Regions from separate parts of the Azospirillum sp. HJ39 genome, predicted to be linked through region 3. Evidence: riboswitches for the same ligand, from Rfam matches in the RefSeq annotation. Region 3 holds a riboswitch; each other region holds the start of a gene.

Region 1 (5,794 bases), on a different replicon from region 3:
CCTTGCCGGCGGTCATGTCGCGGACGAAGCCGGCCCCGTGCCCGGTGGAGAGATAGGCTCCGGCCATGCCGGTCAGCGCGCCGGTCACCAGCAGCGCCTGATAGCGCAGCTTTGCCACCGACAGGCCGGCGGTGTCGACCGCCGCCGGATTCTCGCCGACCGCCCGCAGCCGCAGCCCGAAGCGGGAGCGGTAGAGCACCCATTGCGTCGTCACCACCAGCGCCAGCGTCACCCAGATCAGGATGTTGTTGCCGTCGATCAGCTCCCGCCAGACCATTTGCAGGGCGGGCCCCAGCACCGGCACGCCGGCCAGCGCGTCCATTCCCGGCAAATCCACCGTCGGGAGGCGGGCGGCGGACGGCAGCAGCGGGGTCTGTCCGCCCTGCTGGAACCACGCATAGGCCAGCGTCGGTGCCAGCCCGGCGACCAGGATGTTGATCGCCATGCCCGACACCACCTGGTTGCCGTTGTGGGTGACGCAGGCGAAGCCGTGGACCAGCGCCAGCGCCACCCCGGCGGCGGTGCCGGCCAGCAGCCCGAGCCACGGGTTGACGGTGGCCGAGGCGACGGCGGCGGCGAAGAAGGCGCCGGCCAGCATCTTGCCTTCCAGCCCGATGTCGACCACGCCCGCCCGCTCGCAATAGAGGCCTGCGAAGGCGGCCAGGACCAGCGGCGTCGCCACGCGGATCGTGGCGCCGAGCAGCTGCAACGCCAGCAGAAGCGCCTCCTCCATCGCTCAGCTCCTCCCCGTTCCGCCGGGGCCGGCTTCGGTCGGGCCGGCTGGAATCGTTGCCGCCCCGCGGCGGCGGAACAGCGCCTCGATTTGCGGCTTGAACAGGTTTTCCATGGCGCCGGCGAACAGGATGACCAGACCCTGGATGACCATCACCAGTTCGCGGTTGATCGTCGGATAGTCGAAGGACAGCTGGCCGCCGCCCTGTGCCAGGATGCCGAACAGCAGGGCCGCCAGGATGATTCCGACAGGATGGTTGCGCCCCATCAGCGCCACCGCGATGCCGACGAAGCCGACCCCGCCGGTGAAGTTCAGGATGACGCGGTGCTGGACGCCCAGGATCTCGTTGACGCCGACGAAGCCGGCCAGGGCGCCGGAGATCAGCATGGCGACGATGATGTTCCGGGCGGGTGAGATGCCGGCATAGACCGCCGCGCGCTCGTTCCTCCCCACGGTCCGCAACTCGTAGCCCCAGCGGGTCCGGCGCAGGAAGAGATGGAACAGGGCGCAGCAGGCCAGCGCCCACAGGAAGGACAGGTTCAGGGGCGAAGCCGGGATGGCGACGCCGAACCAGCCGAGCGCCCGGTCCATCGACGGCAGCCAGACGCCGGGATCGAACTCTCGGGTTTCCGGCGACTGGCTGCCGGGGCGGATCAGCACGTCCACCAGCAGCCAGGTCATCAGCGAGGCGGCGATGAAATTGAACATGATTGTCGTGATGACGATATGGCTGCCGCGCTTGGCCTGCAGCCAGGCCGGAACGAAGGCCCAGGCGGCCCCGAACAGCGCCGAGGCCAGCACCGCCAGCAAGGCCACCACCGGCCAGGGCCAGCCGGTCAGCGCCAGCGCCACCAGCCCGGCGCCGAGCCCGCCCAGATAGGCCTGTCCCTCGCCGCCGATGTTGAAAAGCCCGCAATGGAAGGCGATGGCGACCGCCAGCCCGGTGAAGATGTAGTCGGTGGCGTAATAGAGGGTGTAGCCGATGGCCTCCGGGTAGCCCACCGCCTCCGTCAGCATCAGCGACAGCACGTCGACCGGATTCTCGCCGATGACCAGGATCACCAGCCCCGACAGCACGAAGGCCGCGACGAGGTTGAGGACCGGCAACAGCGCATACCCGACCCAGCCCGGCACGGCGCCCGGCTGTCCCTTGACCGACCCGCTCAGAACCACCGGCGTCTCCTGATCAACCCATGCCTGGAGTCTTAACCGGCAACCCCTGCGCTGACCAAGCATTTCGTCGGAAGGCGGATCGAGGCGGATCCCGAACTTAGAAGCGTTACAAAAATCTTGCCGCGGCGCAGCAATCTGGCATGATCCTTATCCATACAAACTGTATGGCTATGGAGCACGCCCGATGCCGCTCGACATTCCGCAGACCTTCCGCCACCACGTCTTCTGCTGCGCCCAGCAGCGCCCGCCCGGCCATCCCCGCGGCAGCTGCGCCGCCAAGGGCGCGCATCCGCTGTGGCAGCGGCTGGACCAGAAAATCCAGGGCAAGGGGCTGGCCGACATCGGCATGGCGATGACCGGATGCCTCGGCTTCTGTTCCGCCGGGCCGCTGATGGTGGTCTATCCGGAGGGCATCTGGTATCGCCCTGAGACGCCCGAAGACATCGACGAGATCGTGGACTCGCATCTGGTCAACGACGCGCCGGTGGAACGGCTGGTGATGGTGCTGACCCGGTGATCGGCTGAGCGGCCGGCCGGGCGGCGGAAGCGCTGCGCCGGTCTGACCTGCGGTTGTGGCATTGGGACGCGGCAAGGATTGCCCATAATGTGGGCAACCTCCGCCATTGCCGTCCCGATTCCCTGCCATGACCGACGCCGAGACCGCCGATCTGCTGCCAGCCGAGACCGATTCGGTTCCCTACGCCGTCGGCTGCTTCCTGATCGCCATCCTGCTGTTCGCGGCGATGGATACGCTTATCAAGGTCCTGACGGCCGATTACCCGGTGCCGCAATTGATGTTCGTGCGCTCGCTGGTCGCCTTCCTGCTGGTGGGTGGCTATACGCTGGTGCGCGGCGGCGGGATCGCGGCGATGCGGACGCGGCGGCCCTGGGGCCATGTCTGGCGCTCCTTCGCCGGCCTGATCTCGATGGGCTGTTTCTTCTATGCCTTCAGGGAACTGCCGCTCGCCGACGTCTATGTGCTGAGCTTCGCCGGTCCGCTGTTCATCACCGCGCTGTCGGCCCCGCTGCTGGGCGAGCCGGTGGGCTGGCGCCGCTGGGCCGCCGTGGTCGTGGGATTCGGCGGTGTGGTGGTGATGGCGCAGCCGTCGGCCGGGGCGCCGCTGGTGCCGGTGCTGGTCGGTCTGGCCGCCGCGCTGTTCTATGCCCTGGCGGCGCTGGCGGTGCGTGGCCTGTCGCGGACCGAGACCAGCGCATCGATCGTGCTTTATCTCCTGTTGACGACGACGGTGGTGAGCGGCGCGCTCGCGGTCCCGGTCTGGACGGCGCCGACCGCCCTCGGATTGGGGCTGATGTCGCTGGTGGGGATGCTCGGCGCCGGGGCGCAGGTGCTGCTGACCCAGGCCTTCCGCCGGGCGCCGCCGGCGGTGGTGGCGCCGTTCGAATATACCGGCATGGTGTGGGCCAGCCTGTTCGGCTGGCTGGTGTTCGGCGACCTGCCGACGGTGCCGGTGCTGGCCGGTGCCATGGTCATCATCGGCAGCGGTCTCTATATCCTGCATCGTGAAACGATGATGGCACGCCGCCGGCTGGGTTCTTGACAATAGGCGCTTGGCGGCGACACTCTCGCCGTTCGTTCACGGCTGGGGTGCCTGTGCCGACGCATGCTGTGCGGACGCATGGGCTGAGACACACCCATCGAACCTGATCCGGGTCATGCCGGCGAAGGGAGCCGACCGGATCCGCAAGGCGGCTCCGTTCCTCCGCGTCGCCACGCTGCCGGCGCGCGTAGGGAGTTACAGGTCATGCGGCGCACGCTTTCCCTTCTGATCGGCCTGCTGGCGGCCACGTCGGCGCTGCCATACACCGGCGCCCGGGCCGACGATGCCCTGTCCTTTCCGGTGCTGGTGCCGCTGACCGGCTTCCTGTCGCTGGAGGGCACCAGCCAGCGCAACGGCGCGGTGCTGGCGCTGAAGCAGACCCCGGCCGGCATCGCCATCGCATCCGAAGTGGTCGACACCGGCACCTCGCCGGAAGCGGCGGTGACTGCGCTGGAGCGCGCTGCCGGCGGCGGCACGGTGGGCGCGGTCGCCGCCAGCATGCTCGGCACCCAGATGCTGGCGATGCTGCCGCTGGCGCAGGAGCTGAAGCTGCCCCTTGTCACCGTCTCCGGCACCGCGTCGATCACCGAGCAGGGCAACCCCTGGGTCTTCCGCTTCTTCCCCGGCGACGCGGTGACCAAATCCGCCCATGCCCGCTATGTGGTGGAGGAGCTGGGCAAGCGGCGGCCCGCCGTCATCTACCAGACCACCGCCTACGGCCAGAGCGGCAAGACGCATCTCGACGCCGCCTTCAAGGCGCTGGGCGTCGCGCCGGTGTTCGAGGAGGGGGTGGACCCCGCCGCCAAGGATCTGCTGCCGGTTCTGACCAAGGCGCTGGCCGCCAAGCCCGACGTGCTGGTGCTGCACCTGCATTCCGGCCCGACCGCGCTGCTGCTGAAGCAGGCCGCGTCCAGCGGCGTGACGGTGCCGATCGTCGCCGGCTCCGCCATGCACCAGCCGAGCACCGCGGCCCTGCTGGAGCCGGCGGAGTTGAAGGGCGTCTGCGCCGAGACGGCGGCCTCGCCGGTTTCCGGCGGCTCGCCGGAGGTCGAGGCCTTCACCGACGCCTACCGCGCCGCCTTCGGCAAGGAGCCGGACGCCTTCGCGCTCGGCCAGTATGATGGCATGACCATGGTGCTGGAGGCGGTGAAGGCCGGCGCCCGCAGCCCGGACGCCATCCGCAAGGCGCTGGCGGCCGGAAGCTTCAAGGGCCTCGCCATGACCTACCGGTCGGACGGCAAGGGCAACATGGCCCATTCCGCCGTCATCGTCTGTTATGACGGGACCAGCCGTGTGCCGGCGCTGGTCAAGCGTTACGACGACCCGACGCTTGCGGCGAAGTGACGGATGGCGGCGCTTCAACTGCTGGTCAACGGCGTGGCGCTGGGGGCGGCCTACGCCCTGGTGGCGCTCGGATTCGTGCTGGTGCTGAACGCCACCTCGGCGGTGAATTTCGCCCAGGGCGACCTCGTGATGGCCGGCGGGCTGCTGGCGGTGGCGCTGGCGCCGCTCATTCCTCTTCCGGGCATCGTGCTGCTGCCGGCGGTGCTGGTCCTGATGGCCGGGCTCGGGCTGCTGCTGGCGCTGGCGGCCTATCTGCCGCTGCGGCGCCGGCCGCCGGTGTCGGTCTTCATCAGCACCATCGCCGTCGGCATCGTCCTGCAGAACGGCGCCGCCATCCTGTTCGGGCCGGAGCCGCGCGCCGCCCCACCGCTGATCGTCGACGACACTCTCCATGTCGGCGGGCTGGCGCTGCCGGTGCAATCGCTCGCCATCATCGCGGTGGCGGCGCTGCTGATCGGTGCGCAGCAATGGGTGTTCGCCCGCACCCAGCTCGGCCGCCGGCTGCGGGCGACGGCGCAGGACCCGGAGATGGCGCGCGCCTGCGGCGTGCCGGTCACCGCGATGATCCTGCTCACCTTCGCCATCGGCGCCGCCTGCGCCGGTGCGGCCGGGCTGCTGCTCGCCAACCGCTATTTCGTCACCCCGACCTCGGGCGGCGACCTGATCCTCAAGGCCTACATCGCGGTGACGATCGGCGGCTGGGGATCGGTGCCCGGCGCGGTGGTGGGGGCACTGCTGATCGCGCTGTTCGAGGTGGGCGTGTCGTCGGTGCTGTCCTACCCGGTGGCGCTGGGGGTGCTGTACCTGACGCTGCTGGCGATCCTGGTTCTGCGGCCTCAAGGGCTGTTCGGCGAAGCGGTGCGGCGCCGTGGGTGATCGACGCTCCCCTTGCTGGAGAGGGGCGGATGCCGTGTTGTCCGCGGCTGCTCTTGCCCTGCTGATCTATGCGTTCGCTTTCGCATCTCCCTACGGCCTGCGCGTCCTC
Region 2 (5,794 bases), 910 kb from region 3:
TGCTGACGCTGTCGGTGATCGACCGCCAGAGCACCATCTACACCGTCGCCGGTGCGCCGGATGGCGGCCGCAACCTCGTGATCGAGCATCCGCGCCGCGCCGGCTGGAGCCTCGCCGAACCGGCGGGCGGTGGGACGGACGGCAAGCCGGACGCAACCGCGACCGCCTACCGCCTGCCGCTTGCCGTGCCGGCCGGCAAGACGGTGACGCTGACCGCCACGCTGGAACGGCCGCGGCAGGAGCGCATCGTCCTGACCGACCTGGGCGCCGACCAGATCGCCGCCCGCGCCGCCGCCGCCGAACTGCCGGCGGAGGTGCGGCAGGCGCTGACCGCGCTGGCCGGACTGCGCGCCGCCGTCGCCGATAAGGAACGCCGGATCGCCGAACTGGAGCGCGACCGGACGGAGCGCATCGCCGACCAGGACCGTCTGCGCGAGAACCTGAAGGCCCTGCCCGCCGGCAGCGACCTGCACAAGCGCACACTGGCCAAGATGGCGGAGGCCGAGAACCGCCTGGACGCCCTCGCCCGCGACCTCACGACAGCCCGCGGCGAGGCGGAGGCGGCACGGCAGACCCTGCGGGACCGGGTGAAGGCACTGGCGATCTGAGGAGCAATGGCAAGGGACGGTGGTGGCGGGCGATGCCCGCCGCGCCGGCTCCCTACAGCGTCGTCGCGCTGCAATAGGCCCAGTCTTCGCCCTGGAGACCGAAGAAGGCCGCCACCGGCTTGCCGCGGGAGCGGTCGACGACGACTCGGAAGCGGCTGCCGGTGCAGGTGCCGGCGGCCTGCCTGGCGAAGGGCAGCTTGACGTGCTTGGACTTCAGGCAGGCGTCGGACATCTTGGGCGGGGTGGCCGGGCCGTCCACCTTCCTGCCGTTCAGCACCATGTAATAGGTGGTGGCCTGGCCGCCCTTGACGTCCGCCTTCACCTCGATCTTGCCGAAGCGCGACTTGTAGAGGCCGGCGTCCTGCTCGCCATCCGGCCCGCCGGCGGGCAGCGTGCGGAAGGAGATGGCGGCGCAGGACGGCGGGTCCTTGGCCAGCGCCGGGGTGGCGAGCATGGCGAAGCCGACGGCCAGCAGACAGGCGGCGATGCGGGACGGCTGCATGGGCTGCATGGGAACCCCCTTTCGAACCGGTTGGAACGTCACTTCGGCATCACGCAGAAGGTGGTCTGCTGCATCAGGGCGCAGTCCTTCTCCACCCCGCCATCCAGCATCGCGATCTCGACCTGGGTGATGACCAGGGTGCGGCCCGGCTTCACCACGCGGGCGCGGGCGATCATCACCTCGCCCTTGGCCGGCGACATCAGGTTGATCTTGAACTCGACCGCCAGCACCTCCGCCCCGGCCGGCATCAGGCTCAGCGCGGCATAGCCGCCGGCATTGTCGGCCAGCGTGCTGACCATGCCGGCATGGAAGAAGCCGTGCTGCTGGGTCAGGTCGGCGCGGAAGGGCAGCCGCATCTCGCAGAATCCGGGCTCGATGGCCGTCAACTCGATGCCGAGCGTCCTGCAGATCGGCTGCTGTTCGAACGAGGCGAGGCAGCGCGCCTTCCAGTCGGCGGCACGGGGTTCGAAGGTGGCGGGCAAGGCTGGGGTCTCCGGCAAGGGGATGCTGCGCCACAGCCTGCGTCAGCCGCTCCGCAGGATCAAGCGGCCGAATGGGCAGCGCACCTCTCTCCCCGTGGCGTCACCCCCCGATCAGGCCCATCTGCGGGCTGGACGGTTCGGCATGGGATCGCATCGGCATGCGGCCGGCAAGATGGGCGCCGCGGCCGGCGCTCACCGCGTCGCGCATCGCCGCCGCCATCCGCACCGGATCGCGCGCCTTCGACACCGCGGTGTTCAGCAGCACGGCGGCACAGCCCAGCTCCATCGCGCGGGCGGCGTCCGACGCGGTGCCGATGCCGGCGTCCAGCACCACCGGAACCGGGCTGCGGGCGCAGATCGTCTCGATGGCGTGCGGGTTGCGGATGCCCAGCCCCGACCCGATGAAGGCGCCCAGCGGCATCACCGCGGCGGCACCCAGGTCGGCCAGCTTGCGGCAGGTCACCGGGTCGTCGTTGCAGTAGGGCAGCACGACGAAGCCGTCATTCACCAGCTCCTCCGTCGCGCGCAGCAATTCCTCCACGTCGGGATAGAGCAATTCGCGGTCGCCGATCACCTCCAGCTTGATCCAGGGTGTGTCCAGCGCCTCGCGCGACAGCTGCGCGGTCAGCACCGCTTCCTTGGCGGTCATGCAGCCGGCGGTGTTGGGCAGCAGCCCGACCGGCCGACCGGCGGTGGCGCGGGCCAGCACGTCGACCAGGCTTTCCGAATAGCCGTCCAGGCTGATGCGCCGAATCGCCAGCGTGACCAGCTCGCTGCCGCTGGCCGCCAGCGCGTCGAGCATGACCTGCTGGTTCGGATAGCCGGCGGTGCCCAGGAACAGGCGCGACCCGAAGCTGCGCCCAGCAATGGCAAGGGGATCGGCGGACGTGGTTTGGGACATGGAAGTAAGGACCTTCGCAAAGGTGCTCCCCCCTTTTTCGGGGGAAGGGGGATGTCGGGGGGCGGTCGCCCTGGCTCAGCCGCCCTGGATCGGGCGGACGATCTCCAGGCTGTCGCCGTGCCGGAGCGCCGTGCCGGCCCACTGCCGGCGGGGAACCACCGTGCCGTTGAGGGCGACGGCGACGCCGCGGGTTCCCTCGGCGATGCCGCGGGCGGCCAGCAGGTCGGCGACCGAGGCGGCGGCGAGCGGCTCGTCGCGGCCGTTGACGCGGAGGACGGCGCTCATGCGGCGGCTCCCGCCAGGACGAAGCGGTCGGCGGCGAACGGGCGCAGCAGCGGGTCGGTCTCCCCGGTCAGCACCAGCCGGGCGATGCCGTCGGCGGTCACCGGGGTCAGCAGGATGCCGTTGCGGTGGTGGCCGGTGGCGTGGATCAGGCCGGGAATGCCGCTTTCCCCCAGGACCGGCGCATCGTCGCGGCTGCCGGGCCGGAAGCCGGCCCAGGCCTCCTCGATCGGCAGCTCGGCGATGCCCGGAAGCGCCCGCCATGCCCCCTCCAGCAGGGCGAACTGGCCGCCCGCGGTGAGGCGGTCGTCGAATCCGCGCTCCTCCGTCGTGGCGCCGATCAGCAGCCGGCCGTCGAGCCGCGGGATCAGGTAGGTGCCGGGCGTCCACACCACATGGCGCAGCAGCGGCAGCCGCGGGTCCATGCGCAGGCAGACCATCTGCCCCTTCACCGGCCGGACCGGCGGCCTTGCAACGGGGGGCAGGCCGGGCACCCCGGCCGACCAGGCGCCGGCCGCGAGCACCACGCGGTCGGCCCGGTGCAGGGTTCCGGCGACGCGCACCCCGGCGGCGGCACCGCCCTCCATCGCCAGCGCGACCTCGCCGCATCGTTCGTGCAGGCGGGCACCGGCGGCCTCCGCAGCGCGGCGCAAGGCGGCGGCGACCTTGCGGTTGTCGACCTGATGGTCGCCGGCGCAGAACAGCGCTCCGGCGACGCCGGGTTGCAGGTACGGCTCGCGCCGCCGCACCTCGGCCCCGCCCAGCCATTCCACCGGCAATCCCAGATCGCGCTGGAAGCCATGCAGGAAGCGGACCTTCGCCGCATCGTCGGCATTGAGCGCGATGACCATGGTGCCTTCGCTGCGCAGATCGACCGGCTGGCCGCTCGCCGCCTCCAGGTCGCGGGCGAAGTCGGGCCACAGCGCCTGCGAGGCGCGGGTCAGCGGCAGCAGCCCCTCCTCGCCCGGTTCGGTCTCGACGCAGGCGGCCAGCATGCCGCCGGCGGCATGGGTGGCGCCGCGACCGGCCTCCCCCCGTTCGAACAACTCGACGCGGCAGCCGGCCGACGCCAGCCTCCAGGCAACGGCGAGGCCGATGCAGCCGGCGCCGATGATGGCGACGGACGGGCGGGCTCCCGATTCGGGAACGGAAAACGGATGTGGTTCGGGCGCATCGATCATGCGGCGGCTCCCTTCGCTGGAATTACCCAGACAGGTTCGATGGGTGTGTTCTCAGCCGTGCGACCACCGCACGGCACCCCAGGCCTATGTTTTTGCCTTATGCCAACATTCAGCTGGCCCTACAAGCGGAATCGCGGCCCCGCTGCGGCAGGACCGGCGACACCGGGACGGACCCAGGGGCGCCTTTTCCCGTTTGTCCAGCCCGGATCGAACCGGATAGCCCCTTCCGCAGCATGGGCTTGCACCGCCGCAACCCTTCATGCTCCCATGCCGGCACGCCGCATCATCGAAAAAAGGGACCGGAAGCGACGATGGAGTACGCCTTCGCCACCGTCGGCGACCACGACGGCATCCTGCTGTCCGGCCGCTGCACCTACGAGGACGGCAACCGCTTCCACGACATGCTGCGCGACTGGGACTTCCTGGCGAGGCCGGTGGTGCCGCTGGACCTGCGGTTCGTCTCCTTCATCGACTCCGCGGCCATCGGCATGCTGTTCATCCTGGCCAACCGCTGCCGCGAGGCCGGCGGCCACATCGTCGCCAGCGGTGCAGCCCCCCACATCGTCCGCGCGCTCCGCCGCGCCACGCTGGAGCGCTATATCGAGCTCAGGTAAGGGGGGCTCAGGCAAGGGAAGCTCCGGAACGCGGATACGAAAAAGCCCGCTCGGTCTTGCGACCTGCGGGCCTTTCGTCGTTCCCGTATCCCCGGGATGGTCCCATCTGCATGGGAGTGGTGCGGTCGAGAAGACTCGAACTTCCACGGGTTGCCCCACAGCGACCTCAACGCTGCGCGTCTACCAATTCCGCCACGACCGCACGAGGCTGGTAGCCCCGACCTGCGCTTGCGCGCCTCATCGGGTGGAGCGGGTAGATATCAGCTTCCCGAGGGGCGATCAAGCGCTACAATCATCATCCGCGAAAAAAAACGAACTGCCCCTCACCCCTTCCGCCCAACCCTTCTATCCGCCCCTTCTGCCGAGACCCTATCGAATGACCTCCGTGACCAGCCTGACCGCCAGTCCGATCCAGTCCGACACCTCCGCCGCCCGCCCAGCCGCACTCCGTCCGGTCGAGTGGCGCATATCCGACCGGCCTGTCCCCTACCCCGAGGCGATCGCCGAGATGGAGGCCCGCGTCGAGGCGATCCGCGCCGGCACCGCGCCGGAAATGGTGTGGCTGCTGGAGCATCCGCCGCTCTACACCGCCGGCACCAGCGCCCGGGACGAGGATCTGCTGGAGGCCGACCGCTTCCCGGTCTACCGCACCGGGCGCGGCGGCCAGTACACCTACCATGGGCCGGGCCAGCGGGTGGCCTATGTGATGCTGGACCTGAAGGCGCGCGGCGCCGACATCCGCCGCTATGTCCACGACCTGGAGGAGTGGATCATCCGCACGCTCGCCTCCTTCACCATCAGGGGGGAGCGGCGCGATGGCCGCGTCGGCATCTGGGTCGACAAGCAGCCATATGGCGGCGTGAAGGGCCAGGAGGACAAGATCGCCGCCATCGGCGTGCGGGTGCGGCGCTGGGTCAGCTTCCACGGCATCGCCCTGAACGTCGAGCCGGACCTCGGCCATTTCGGCGGCATCGTTCCCTGCGGCATCGCCGGGCATGGCGTCACCTCCATCGTCGCGCTGGGCCAGCTGGTGACGATGGAGGACGTCGATTCCGCCCTGATCGCGGCATGGCCGGAGGTGTTCGGCGGCCCGATGCGGGGCGAGGAGGGCGAGGACACGGGCGCCTGAACGGCTCCGGTCAGTATTTCTTGAACCCGCCGCCGGCCGGCGTCGCGGCCTGTCCGGCGGCGGGATTGACGCGCGGATCCTTGTTGTCCATAGAC
Region 3 (5,794 bases):
GAGCGCGTGCAGCGCGACCCCGACAGCAACATCGAGAGGGTGCTGGACCTCGGCTTCGTCGGCGAGCCCTACAAGGTGAACCCGCAGATCCTGCATGCGCTCGCCCAGTCGGACATCATCCCGGTGATCGCGCCGGTCGGCTTCGACGTGAACGGCGACACCTACAACATCAATGCCGATACGGCGGCCGGCGCCGTCGCGGCGGCGGTGAAGGCGGCGCGCTTCTTCCTGCTGACCGACGTTGCCGGCGTGCTGGACAAGAACAAGATCCTGATCGAGAAGATGTCGCTGGAGGATGCCCACAAGGCCATCGCCGACGGCACCGCGTCCGGCGGCATGATCCCGAAGATCGAGACCTGCATCGGCGCGGTCGAACAGGGCGTCGACGCCGCGGTCATCCTGGACGGCCGCGTTCCGCACGCGCTGTTGCTGGAAATCTTCACCGAGGGCGGTGCCGGCACCCTGATCGGCAAGGCCTGACGGCCCATATAGGGGGGAAACCGGCCAACCGCAGGAGGCCGGCCGTAGGGGAGGAAGCCGATGAGCGACCTGCGCAAGGAACTGCTCCGCCAGATGAAGGCCATCCGCGACCGGATGGACCCCAAGCTGGTGGAGCGTGCCAAGCTGGCGGTGTTCGGCAAGGTCCCTTACGACAGCGACGCGGCCAAGGAAGCGGTCGGCCATTTCCTCGATGCCCGGGATGACGGCGGCGCCTTCCGCCGCAAGCTGGAACAGGCGCTGAAGGCGGAAGGCGCGGCGCTGGATCTGGACGGCGAGCCGGCATCACCCGAGCCCACCCCCACCCCCACCCCCACCCCTGCCAAGCCGCGGCGGGGCGGCCGGGTGACCTGACCGCCCTTTCCCGGTGACGAGGGGGCAGGCCCCGTCCGTCCGGAGCCCCGTTTCCTGCCAAGTCCTGCCGAGTCCTGCCAATTTCGCAAGGAGCGCACCCTTGCTGCATATCTTCGTCAATGACGGCGGTCTGCTGCGCTGGGCGCGGGAGGCCACCGACGAGGCGGCACCGCTGCCCGAGGCCGCGGTCTGGCTCGACCTGATCAACCCGACGGCCAACGAGCTGGCGCGGGCGGAGGCGCTGATCGGCGCCAGCCTGCCGACCCGGGAGCAGATGGCCGAGATCGAGGAGTCGAGCCGGCTGCGCGTCACCGGCGGAGTGCTGACCATGACCGTCACCGCGCTGGTCTGGGCCGATACCGACGAGCCGCGCATCGCGACCGTCAGCTTCGTGCTGGCCGGGCGGCGGCTGGTCACCATCCATGACATCGACCCGCAGGCCCTGCTCGCCTTCCGCCGCCGCGCCACCCATGGGCAGGTCGCCGCGTCGCGCGGGGAGCTGGTGCTGGCGGCGCTGGTCGACGGCATGGTCGACCGCACCTCCGCCGTGCTGCGGCGGACGGGGGTGGAGCTGGACGTGCTGAACCGCCGCTTCTTCCGTGGCCGCAAGCTGCGCTCGCGCGGCGAGACGCTGGACGATTCGCAGACGCTGAAGCGAATCGGCCATGCCGGGCATCTGATCGGCAAGGCGCGGGTCAGCCTGGCCAGCCTCACCCGCATGACCGATTTCCTGGCGCGCGGCGACGGCTGGAACTCCGGCAAGGCGACGCGGCGCTGGGCCAAGACCGCGCTGCAGGATCTGCGCGGGCTCGACCAGTATGCCCGCTTCCTGGCCGGCAAGGTGGCCCTGGCGCTGGACACCGCGCTGGGCCAGATCAATGTCGAGCAGAACGAGATCGTCAAGATCGTGTCGGTCCTGACCGTGCTGCTGTTTCCGCCGACCCTGGTCGCCAGCATCGGCGGCATGAATTTCAGTGACATGCCGGGGTCGGACTCGCCGTTCGGCTATCCCTCGGCCCTGCTGCTGATGGTTCTGTCGGCGCTGCTGCCGATGATCTATGTGCGGCTGAAGCGCTGGATGTAGCCGGCGATTTCCACAATATGGCAGGCGGATCGTCTGCGGTTCTTTCCTTTTGACAGGCCGCGCCCGGCCCGGCAGGATGGGCGCATTCCAGGGGGGTCCCGACAGGGGGCTGAGATACCAACGGCCGGACGGCGCGACAGGCGCCCGGCGGCAGCGTGGTGACCCTTTGAACCTGATCCGGGTCATACCGGCGAAGGGAGGGACCTCGTGACGGGCCGCATCCGGCCCCGGCCTGCCGCATCCATCCCCTCATCGGGGAAGGGCCAGCACGAAGACACCGCACCTCCGTCCGCAGTCCCGGGTTTGTCCGCCCACCTCCGACGGAGAAACCCAATGCCCAAGGACTTCAACGAATCCGCTGTCCGCATCTCGACCGGCCCGCTGCCGTCGTCGCGGAAAATCCATGTGCCCGGCACCCGCTTTCCCGAATTGCGCGTCGCCCTGCGCGAGATCGCGCTGTCCGGCGGCGAGCCGCCGCTGGCCGTCTATGACCCCTCCGGCCCCTACACCGACGATCAGGTCGCCATCGACGTGCGGGCCGGGCTGGCCAGGCACCGCCGCGACTGGATCCTGGCGCGCGGCGATGTCGAGGCGACCGCGGGCAAGATGGCGGCCGGCGACGTGTTGCGTGCCCGGGGTGGCGTCGCGGTCACCCAGATGGCCTACGCCCGCGCCGGCATCGTCACGGCCGAGATGGAATACATCGCAATCCGCGAGAATCTCGGCCGTGCCGCGGCGCTTGAGGCGGCGAGGGACGGCGAGGATTTCGGTGCCGACATTCCCGATTTCATCACGCCTGAGTTCGTGCGCGACGAGGTGGCGCGCGGGCGGGCGATCATCCCGTCCAACGTCAACCACCCCGAATCGGAGCCGATGATCATCGGCCGCAACTTCCTGACCAAGATCAATGCCAACATCGGCAACTCCGCCGTGACCTCCTCGATCGAGGAGGAGGTGGAGAAGATGGTGTGGGCGATCCGCTGGGGCGCCGACACGGTGATGGATCTGTCCACCGGTGCCGACATCCACCAGACCCGCGAATGGATCCTGCGCAATTCGCCGGTTCCCATCGGCACGGTGCCGATCTACCAGGCGCTGGAGAAGGTCAAGGGCAAGGCCGAGGATCTGACCTGGGAGCTGTTCCGCGACACGCTGATCGAGCAGGCGGAGCAGGGCGTCGACTATTTCACCATCCATGCCGGGCTGCGGCTGGCCCACATCCCGCTGACGGCCAAGCGGGTGACCGGCATCGTGTCGCGCGGCGGCTCGATCATCGCCAAATGGTGCCTGGCCCATCACCGCGAGAATTTCCTCTACGATCATTTCGCCGACATCGTCGAGATCTGCCGCACCTATGACGTGGCGCTGTCGATGGGCGACGGGCTGCGGCCGGGCAGCCAGGCCGACGCCAACGACGCCGCCCAGTTCGCCGAGCTGGAGACGCTGGGCGAGCTGACCAAGCTGGCCTGGGCCCGCGATGTCCAGGTGATGATCGAGGGGCCGGGCCATGTGCCCATGCACAAGATCAAGCACAATGTCGAAAAGCAGCTGGCGCTGTGCGGCGAGGCGCCCTTCTACACGCTGGGGCCTTTGGTCACCGACATCGCGCCCGGCTATGACCACATCACCAGCGCCATCGGCGCGGCGATGATCGGCTGGTTCGGCACGGCGATGCTCTGCTACGTCACGCCGAAGGAGCATCTGGGATTGCCCGACCGCGACGACGTGAAGGCCGGCGTCATCGCCTACAAGATCGCCGCCCATGCCGCCGACCTCGCCAAGGGCCACCCGGCGGCCCGGCTACGCGACGACGCCATGTCGCGGGCCCGCTTCTCGTTCCGCTGGCGCGACCAGTTCGCCCTGTCGCTCGACCCCGACACGGCGATGGCCTACCACGACGAGACGCTGCCGGCGGAAGGCGCCAAGACCGCGCATTTCTGTTCGATGTGCGGGCCGAAATTCTGCTCCATGAAGATCACCCAGGAAATCCGCGAGGCCGCGGAGTCGGGCATGGCGGAGATGTCGTCGAAGTTCCGCGAATCCGGCGGGGAGATCTACCAGCCGGCGGCGGAGTGAAGTGGCGGGGAGGGGTTTGCCCCCTCCTAACCTCCCCCGCTCTCGCGGGGGAGGGACTGCCGCCGCCTTTCCCAACAAGGGCTTATTTCCCTCCCCTGCTCAGCGGGGGAGGGTTAGGGTGGGGGCCGGCCGCGCTTCCATTCACTCCGCGTAGCCGATCTCCAGCACCTCGATCTGCTCCATCCCGGCCGGCGTGCGCACATCGACTACATCGCCCACGCGGGCCTTCAGCAGGGCGCGGGCGATGGGGGAAATCCAGCTGATGTGGCCGCGGTCGGGATCGACCTCGTCGGCACCGACGATGGTGACGGTGTTCTCGCTGTCATCGTCGCGCGCATAGGTGACGGTGGCGCCGAAGAAGACCTGTTCGCGGTTCTTCTGGTCCTGCGGATTGACCACCACCGCCGATTCCAGCCGCTTGTTCAGGAAACGGATGCGGCGGTCGATCTCGCGCAGCCGCTTCTTGCCGTACAGGTAATCGCCGTTCTCCGAACGGTCGCCGTTGCCGGCCGCCCAGGACACCACCTCGACCACCTTCGGCCGCTCCACCCGCAGCAGGTGGCGCAGCTCCTCCTGCAGGCGCTGGAAGCCGGGCGGGGTCATGTAGTTCTTGAACCCCTGGGGAAGCGGTGCCGGATCGTCGAGCTCGTCGTCGTCGGGCGTGTCGTTCTCGCGGGTGAAGGCCTTGCTCATGGTCCGACCTGTCCAAGTGGCAGGGAGAATAACGCCCGGGAAAAGGAAAAGGCGCCCTGCGGCGCCTTTTCCGTTCCTCAGGTCCCGAAAGGGCCGTTCGGCTTACCGCTTCCACCAGCCGCGGCGCGGCTTGGCGGAGGAGTCGGCGTCGTCGCCGGCACTCGCCGGTTCGGATGCCACCGGCTCGGGAGCGGCAGCCGGTGCCTCGACCGTCGGGGCAGCCGCCGGAGCAGCTTCCACCGAGGTTTCTGCCGGCGCCTCGGCAGCGGCCTTGCGCTTGCGGGCCGCCTTCTTGGCCGGAGCCTTGTCGGTGGCGACCTCCGCCGGGGCTTCGGCGGCAGCGGCGGCCTTGCGCTTGCGGCCCTTGGCCGGCGCTTCGGCAACCGCCGGGGCCACCGGGGCAACCGCCGGGGCGACGACCGGAGCAGCCACCGGAGCGGCTTCCACCGGCGCTTCGGCAGCGGCCTTGCGCTTGCGGGCCGCCTTCTTGGCCGGAACCGCTTCGGCGGCGGCTTCCGCCGGCACCTCGACCGGGATGGCCGGAGCGGCAGCAGCCGGCGCTTCGACAGCGGCGGCGGCCTTGCGCTTGCGGCCCTTGGCCGGCGCTTCGGCAGCCACCGGGGCGACGGCCGGAGCAGCCACCGGAGCGGCTTCCACCGGCGCTTCGGCCGCGGCCTTGCGCTTGCGGGACGCCTTCTTTGCCGGCGTCACCACCGGTGCCGGGGCTGCATCCTCGACCACCGGTTCCGGTGCCGGAGCGGTTTCGCCCGCCAGGATCCAGTCGAGGTCGGGAGCTTCGGCCGGGACCGGGGCGTGGGCCGCAGCGGCCTCGGCCGCGACCGGCAGGTCGGCGGCGGTTTCCTCGCCACCCTCCAGGCCTTCCGCACCCTCGCGGCGCGACCGGCGGCGACCGCCGCGCTTGCCGCGGCGACGCTTCTTGCGGCCATCGCCATTGCGGTCGCCGGCATCGGCGCCGGTTTCGTCCTCGCCTTCGCCCTCACCCTCTTCCTCGTCGGCTTCGTCGCCTTCGAGGTCGGCGGGTTCGGAGATCGCGGCTTCCGGGATCGCATCGGCCGGGGCGGCGGCGAG
Region 4 (5,794 bases), 1.0 Mb from region 3:
ATTCGGCGCTGATCGACGGGACGCCGTACCGGCCCGGCCTGCTGAAGGGCAGCATCCTGCTGGCGCCCGACCGGGACAGCTGGCAGGCGCTGCACGGGCAGCTGTTCGGGTGAGCACAGGCCGGAGGGGGCGGTTTCGCCCCCCTGGCCCTCTCGCCGGGTTCGTCAGTGCGACAGCAGCGCCGGCAACGACAGCCCTTCCAGCACGGAGCGGGTGGCGCCGCCCAGAACCAGTTCGCGCAGACGGGAATGGCCGTAGGCGCCCATCACCAGCAGGTCGGCGCCCTGGTCGGCGCAGCAGGACAGGATCATGTCGCCTACCTCGCCGCCGGACGCGATGACCGATTGCGGCCGGGCGGCGATGCCGTGGCGGTGCAGCCACTCGACGAGGGCCGCCGCTTCGCTGGTGCGTTGGCCGGGCGGGTCGACACAGAGGACGATGACGGACTCGGCCGTCTCCAGGAAGGGCATGGCGGCGCGGACGGCGCAGGCCGATTCGCGGCTGTTCTTCCAGGCGATCAGGGCATTGCGGCCGATGGGGGCGGTGGCCGGCAGGCCGGGTGGCAGGACCAGCACCGGGGTGCCGGTCTCCAGCGGCAGGCGGTCGGGGATGTGGTGCAGCGACACCCGCTCCCCCGCGCGCACGGCGGCCGATTGCGCCACCACGACCAGATCGGCGTAGGAGGCCCGTTCCGTCAGAAGTTCGACATGGTCGCCCTCCTCGACCGACCAATCATAGGACAGGCCGTCCAACGCCTGGCGCACTTCCCGCTCGATCCGTTCGGCATTCTCATGGGCGATGGCGGTGGCCTCCGCCATGAAGCCGTAGGAGGCGGCGCGGCCGGTGGCGCCCGCCGGCATCGACACCGGGGTGGCGATGTAGAGCGCCTGGATATGCGCGGAAAAGCGCTTGGCCAGCGCCACGGCGACGGCAAGGCGGCCGGCGTGGGCGTCGTCGTTGGCCATGTGCAGCAGGATGGTCTTGATCTGCATTTCCCGGCGTCTCCCGTCTTTTTCCGGCGGTCTTTTCCGACCGCCTGCCGTCCTTTGCCCCATGGCTGCCATGCGGCAGCGGAGCGGTTGCCTTCTAGGTAACGCTCCGCCGGGCCGGTTGGCAACGCCGCAGGGTGCGGCTTACTTCACCACGACCGCATATTGGTCGACCGGGGCCACCGTCTTGATCAGGCCGCGCGCCTTGAGGAACTCGGCGAAGCGGGTGTAGCGCTCGGCATCCAGGGCGGCCGGGCTGTGGGCGAAGCGCGGCAGCGTGTCTGCCCAGGCGCGGCGGTTCAGCTCGTCGTTCAGCTCCGGCCGATCCTTGACGAAGGCGGCCTGCGCCTCCTCCGGATGGTTGAGGATGTAGAGCGTCGCCCGCTCCACCGCCGCCAGGAAGCGCTTGAAGCGTGGGTCGTCGGTCTTGCCCTTCTGCGCGACCAGGATCAGCTCGTCATAGGGCGGGACGCCCTCCTCCTCGGGGTAGAAGGCGCGGCCGGGATGCTTCTCGATCTCCATCTGGTTCAGTTCGAAGTTCCGGAAGGCGCCGACCACCGCGTCGACCTGCCCCGACAGCAGCGACGGCGACAGCGAGAAGTTGACGTTCACCAGCTCGACGTCCTTCAGGCTCAGCCCGTGCTTCTCCAGCATGGCGCCGAGCAGCGCGTCCTCGAAGCCGGCGATGGAGAAGCCGATCTTGCGGCCCTTCAGGTCCTTCAGCGTTTTCACCGGCCCGTCGCGCAGCACGACGACCGAGTTCAGCGGCGTGGAAACCAGTGTGCCGACGCGGACCAGCGGCAGCCCCTCTGCCACATGCAGGATCAGCTGCGGCTGGTAGGACACGGCGAGGTCGGTCTTGCCGGCGGCGACCAGCTTGGGCGGGTCGTTGGGATCGGCCGGCGCGGTCAGCGTCACGTCGAGCCCGGCATCCTTGAAGAAGCCCTTCTCCTGGGCGACGACCAGCGGGGCATGGTCCGGGTTGACGAACCAGTCGAGCATCACGGACAGCTTGTCCTGGGCCAGCGCCGGCAGCGCGGTCATCAGGCTGGCGGTCATCAGGCTGGCGGCCATCAGGGCAGCGGCGAACAGGTGCTTCATCGGGCGTCTCTTCCCTTCGGGGGGTGGGTCATGGATCGGCGTCATGGATCGGCGTCATCCGCCGGCTGGGTATCGGATTGCCAGGGCAGCGCGCGCCGGGCGAGCGCGTCGACGGCGGCATAGAGCGTCACCGCGAACAGCCCCAGCACCAGCACGGCGGCAAACAGAAGGTCGATCTGCATGCGGGCGTTGGCATGCAGCATCAGGTAGCCGAGGCCGGAGGAGGAGCCGACCCATTCGCCGATCACCGCCCCGATGGGGGCCACGGCGGCGGCCACCCGCACGCCGGACCAGAAGGCGGGCAGGGCGGCCGGCAGGCGGATGGTCCACAGGATGGCGGCGGGCGAGGCGCCCATGGTACGGGCAAGGTCGAGCCAGCCCGGATCGGTGCGGCGCAGCCCGTCGAACAGCGCCGTCGTCACCGGGAAATAGATGACCAGCACCGCCATGGCGATCTTGGACGCCATGCCGTAGCCCAGCCACAGCACCAGCAGCGGCGCCAGCGCGAAGACCGGGATCGCCTGGCTGACCAGCAGCAGCGGCATCAGCCAGCGCCGGGCGGTGCGGAAGCGCGCCAGCAGCAGCGCGCTGACCGTGCCCAGGGCCACGCCGGCGACCAGCCCGACCAGGATCTCCGCCAGCGTGGTCAGCCCATGGCTCAGCAGCAGCGGCGCCTGCCGCCGCATGGCGTCGGCCACCGCCAGCGGGCCGGGCAGCAGGTAGCGCGGCAGGCCGGTGGCCCAGACCAGCGCCTGCCAGCCGGCGGCCAGCACGGCAAGGGTGACCGCGGCGCGCAGCAGCGCCCTCATTCCGCCAGCCTCCGCAGCAGCTCGGCCTGGAGCGCCAGCAGGGCGGGATCGTCGACGCGGCGCGGGACCGCGCCGGCGGGCTCCAGCGCCGGCCCCATGGTGGCGGGACGGCCGGTCATCACATGCAGGCGGTCGCCGAGCCGCAGCGCCTCCAGCGGGTCGTGGGTGACCATCAGCACGGTGCGGCCGGCCAGCGTCTCCGCCGCCGTCTCCTGGAGACGCAGGCGGGTGATGGCGTCGAGCGCCGAGAAGGGCTCGTCCATCAGGACCAGCGGCTTGTCCTCCATCAGCGTGCGGGCGAGCGCCACGCGCTGCCGCTGGCCGCCGGACAGGGCGGCGGGGCGGTCGCGCTCGCGGCCCGCCAGCCCGACGCGCTCCAGCAGGGCGCGGGCGCGCTCCACCCGCGCGGCATCGGGCCGGCGGTGGCGCAGCCGGTCGCCCAGCAGCACATTGTCGAGGACGGTCAGCCAGGGCAGCAGCAGATCCTGCTGCGCCATGTAGGCGATGCGGCCGGCCAGCGGCCGGCGGTCGCCGGTGACGACGGCGGTGGGCGGCTCCGGCTCTGCCAGCCCGGCGAGGATGCGCAGCAGCGTGGTCTTGCCGACACCGCTCGGGCCCAGCAGGCAGGTGGTCTTCCCCGCCGGCAGGTCCAGGGTCAGGTCGGAGAACAGAAGCGTGCCGCCATAGGTCAGCCGCGCCCCTGCAATGGTGACCGACAGGGGGGTCATCGCGGACATGAGCGCGGGGAGGAGGGACAGGTCCGGGGATGCGTCTTATCTGGCATCACTGATCCCTACGCCGGCATGAACCGGATCAGGTTCCAGGGGTCGTCCCGCAACGGGACCTCTCAGCCGCCCATCGGCTCCCCCCAGTGAAGGCGGCGACTATAGGCGCGGACGATCCGTGACCGCAAGCATCGCCGGCACCGCCTCCCATCCTGCGGAAGCACCATCGGCGCTTGACCGGGCGGCAACGCCGCCTAGTTTCCGGGGGACATGACGGAGTTCCTCCCCTGACCACGCCGTTCCGCACCCCGCTGTTCATCGGTGGCGAGATCTACCGCGGCTCGACCTATGGGCCGAAGCACCCGCTGGCGATCCCGCGCGTCTCGACCGCCATCGACCTCAGCCGCGCCATGGGATGGCTGCCGGATCAGGTCTATCTCGACACCCATGTCGCCAGCGAACGCGAACTGGCGCGCTTCCATACCCTCGACTACATCGCGGCGCTGAAGCGGGCGGAGGCGGAGCAGCGGGTGGACGAGGCGACGGCGGCCCGCCACAATCTCGGCAAGCTGGAGAACCCGGTCTTCGCCGAGATGTACCGGCGGCCGGCCCACAGCAGCGGCTCGGCCCTCCAGGCGGCGCGGCTGCTGGGGGATCGGCCAGCCGGTCTGGTCTATGCCCCGGCCGCCGGCACCCATCATGCGCGCCGCGACCGGGCCAGCGGATTCTGCTACTTCAACGCGCCGGTGCTCGGCATCCTGGAACTGCTCGACCATGGGCTGGAGCGGGTGCTGTATGTCGATCTCGACGCCCACCATGGCGATGGGGTGGAGGAGGCGTTCGCCGACGACGACCGGGTGCTGACCGTCTCGGTCCACGAGGATGGGCGTTGGCCCTACACCGGCAGGGCCGAGGACCGGGCCGGCGGGATGGCCCGCAACCTGCCGGTGCCGCCCGGCTTCAACGACAGCGAGATGGAGCATGTGATGGAGGCGGCGGTGCTGCCGCTGGCCCGTGCCTTCCGTCCGCAGGCGATGGTGATCCAGACCGGGGCCGATGCGCTGGCCGAGGATCCGCTGAGCCGGCTGGAGCTATCCAACCGCGCGCTGTGGAATGCGGTGGCGGCTCTGCTGCCGCTGGCGCCGCGGGTGCTGGCGGTCGGCGGCGGCGGCTACAATCCTTGGTCGGTCGGGCGCTGCTGGGCCGGGATCTGGGCGGTGATGAACGGCATCGACCCGGCGCAGCCGCCCACGCCGGAGGCGGAGGCGGTGCTGCGGTCATTGACCTGGAGCCGCGCCGCCGGCCGCAATCCGCCCGCCCATTGGTTCACCACCATCGCCGACGTTCCGCGGCCGGGGCCGGTGCGCGACGCGGTCAAACGGGTGGCGGAGATGGCGCTGTCCTGAGACCTTGCGGCCACCCGCGCCGTGGCCTGGTCGGGCAGGATGAAATCGGACCGAACCGTGACGATTCGTTGACGGATGCGGATTGTTTGTTGATTCTCGTTCGTCTGTGGCTGCGCCGTTTCCACCGCGTCCGGCGGACGGGACGGCACAGGTTTCAGGGGGAGAACGGGCGGGCGGATGTCGAACACGACGCTGTTCCTGATCGCCATCGTCGTCATCATGCTGGCCGCCGTCCCGGTCGCCATGATGCTGAAGGATTTCCTGCCGAACATCCTGGAAAAGAGCAGTGGCCTGGAGCAGATCGAGAACCGGATCTATGTGCTGCATGCCGAGGCGCAGGACCTGCAGAACCGTGTCAACCAGCTGGTCCAGCGCCGCAACAGCCAGTCGTCAGACCGCCACCGGCTGGAAACCGACATCCGCAAGGCCGAGAAGCTGATCAAGGATCTGGCCGAACAGCCGCCGCTGTTCGTGCACGAGGTCGGCGACCCGCAGGCCGGACTGATGAAGTTCGCCGCCACGGTCACCCAAGAGAAGGCGTCCTCCGCATCGGGAGCGGGCGGGGAACGGGCGGCGGTCAACCCGATCTGGCGCTGCGCCAACGTGGCGGAGGTCTGGGCTTCCAGCTTCGACGAGGCCCGGCAGATGGTCGAGGTCGCGTTTCCCTTCAAGATGGGGTTCCAGAAGAGCTTCATGCGCGGCGACGCGCGCAAGGGCGGGGTGCCATCCGGCCCGGCGACCGCGCGGACGAAGGCCGGTGCCCA

The links. A riboswitch is a leader RNA that binds a small molecule or an ion and turns the genes downstream of it on or off. The one in region 3 is predicted to bind thiamine pyrophosphate.
Region 1: linked by a shared signal. The riboswitch ahead of ABMY26_RS28120 (ABC transporter substrate-binding protein) and the one ahead of thiC (phosphomethylpyrimidine synthase ThiC) in region 3 are both predicted to bind thiamine pyrophosphate.
Region 2: linked by a shared signal. The riboswitch ahead of thiO (glycine oxidase ThiO) and the one ahead of thiC (phosphomethylpyrimidine synthase ThiC) in region 3 are both predicted to bind thiamine pyrophosphate.
Region 4: linked by a shared signal. The riboswitch ahead of ABMY26_RS20900 (ABC transporter ATP-binding protein) and the one ahead of thiC (phosphomethylpyrimidine synthase ThiC) in region 3 are both predicted to bind thiamine pyrophosphate.

Annotation. Positions count from the first base shown of each region.
Region 1 covers NZ_CP167912.1:98,570-104,363, reverse strand. Annotated here, with positions in the region: gene ABMY26_RS28140 (ABC transporter permease) at 1-733, opposite strand, end outside; gene ABMY26_RS28135 (ABC transporter permease) at 737-1,906, opposite strand; gene ABMY26_RS28130 (ferredoxin) at 2,091-2,423, shown strand; gene ABMY26_RS28125 (DMT family transporter) at 2,551-3,465, shown strand; TPP riboswitch at 3,499-3,612, shown strand; gene ABMY26_RS28120 (ABC transporter substrate-binding protein) at 3,670-4,809, shown strand; gene ABMY26_RS28115 (branched-chain amino acid ABC transporter permease) at 4,813-5,685, shown strand; gene ABMY26_RS28110 (ATP-binding cassette domain-containing protein) at 5,720-5,794, shown strand, end outside.
Region 2 covers NZ_CP167911.1:2,753,390-2,759,183, forward strand. Annotated here, with positions in the region: gene ABMY26_RS26420 (hypothetical protein) at 1-608, shown strand, start outside; gene ABMY26_RS26425 (hypothetical protein) at 661-1,119, opposite strand; gene ABMY26_RS26430 (PaaI family thioesterase) at 1,149-1,592, opposite strand; gene ABMY26_RS26435 (thiazole synthase) at 1,693-2,493, opposite strand; gene thiS (sulfur carrier protein ThiS) at 2,569-2,778, opposite strand; gene thiO (glycine oxidase ThiO) at 2,775-3,956, opposite strand; TPP riboswitch at 3,948-4,047, opposite strand; gene ABMY26_RS26450 (STAS domain-containing protein) at 4,268-4,570, shown strand; tRNA gene ABMY26_RS26455 (tRNA-Leu) at 4,688-4,772, opposite strand; gene lipB (lipoyl(octanoyl) transferase LipB) at 4,947-5,699, shown strand; gene ABMY26_RS26465 (hypothetical protein) at 5,710-5,794, opposite strand, start outside.
Region 3 covers NZ_CP167911.1:612,283-618,076, forward strand. Annotated here, with positions in the region: gene argB (acetylglutamate kinase) at 1-480, shown strand, start outside; gene ABMY26_RS16290 (hypothetical protein) at 541-852, shown strand; gene ABMY26_RS16295 (magnesium transporter CorA family protein) at 953-1,936, shown strand; TPP riboswitch at 2,022-2,139, shown strand; gene thiC (phosphomethylpyrimidine synthase ThiC) at 2,270-4,012, shown strand; gene greB (transcription elongation factor GreB) at 4,154-4,705, opposite strand; gene ABMY26_RS16310 (ribonuclease E/G) at 4,808-5,794, opposite strand, start outside.
Region 4 covers NZ_CP167911.1:1,620,414-1,626,207, reverse strand. Annotated here, with positions in the region: gene ABMY26_RS20920 (inositol monophosphatase) at 1-113, shown strand, start outside; gene ABMY26_RS20915 (universal stress protein) at 165-992, opposite strand; gene ABMY26_RS20910 (ABC transporter substrate-binding protein) at 1,134-2,090, opposite strand; gene ABMY26_RS20905 (ABC transporter permease) at 2,132-2,899, opposite strand; gene ABMY26_RS20900 (ABC transporter ATP-binding protein) at 2,896-3,627, opposite strand; TPP riboswitch at 3,672-3,778, opposite strand; gene ABMY26_RS20895 (acetoin utilization protein AcuC) at 3,858-5,030, shown strand; gene ABMY26_RS20890 (hypothetical protein) at 5,208-5,794, shown strand, end outside.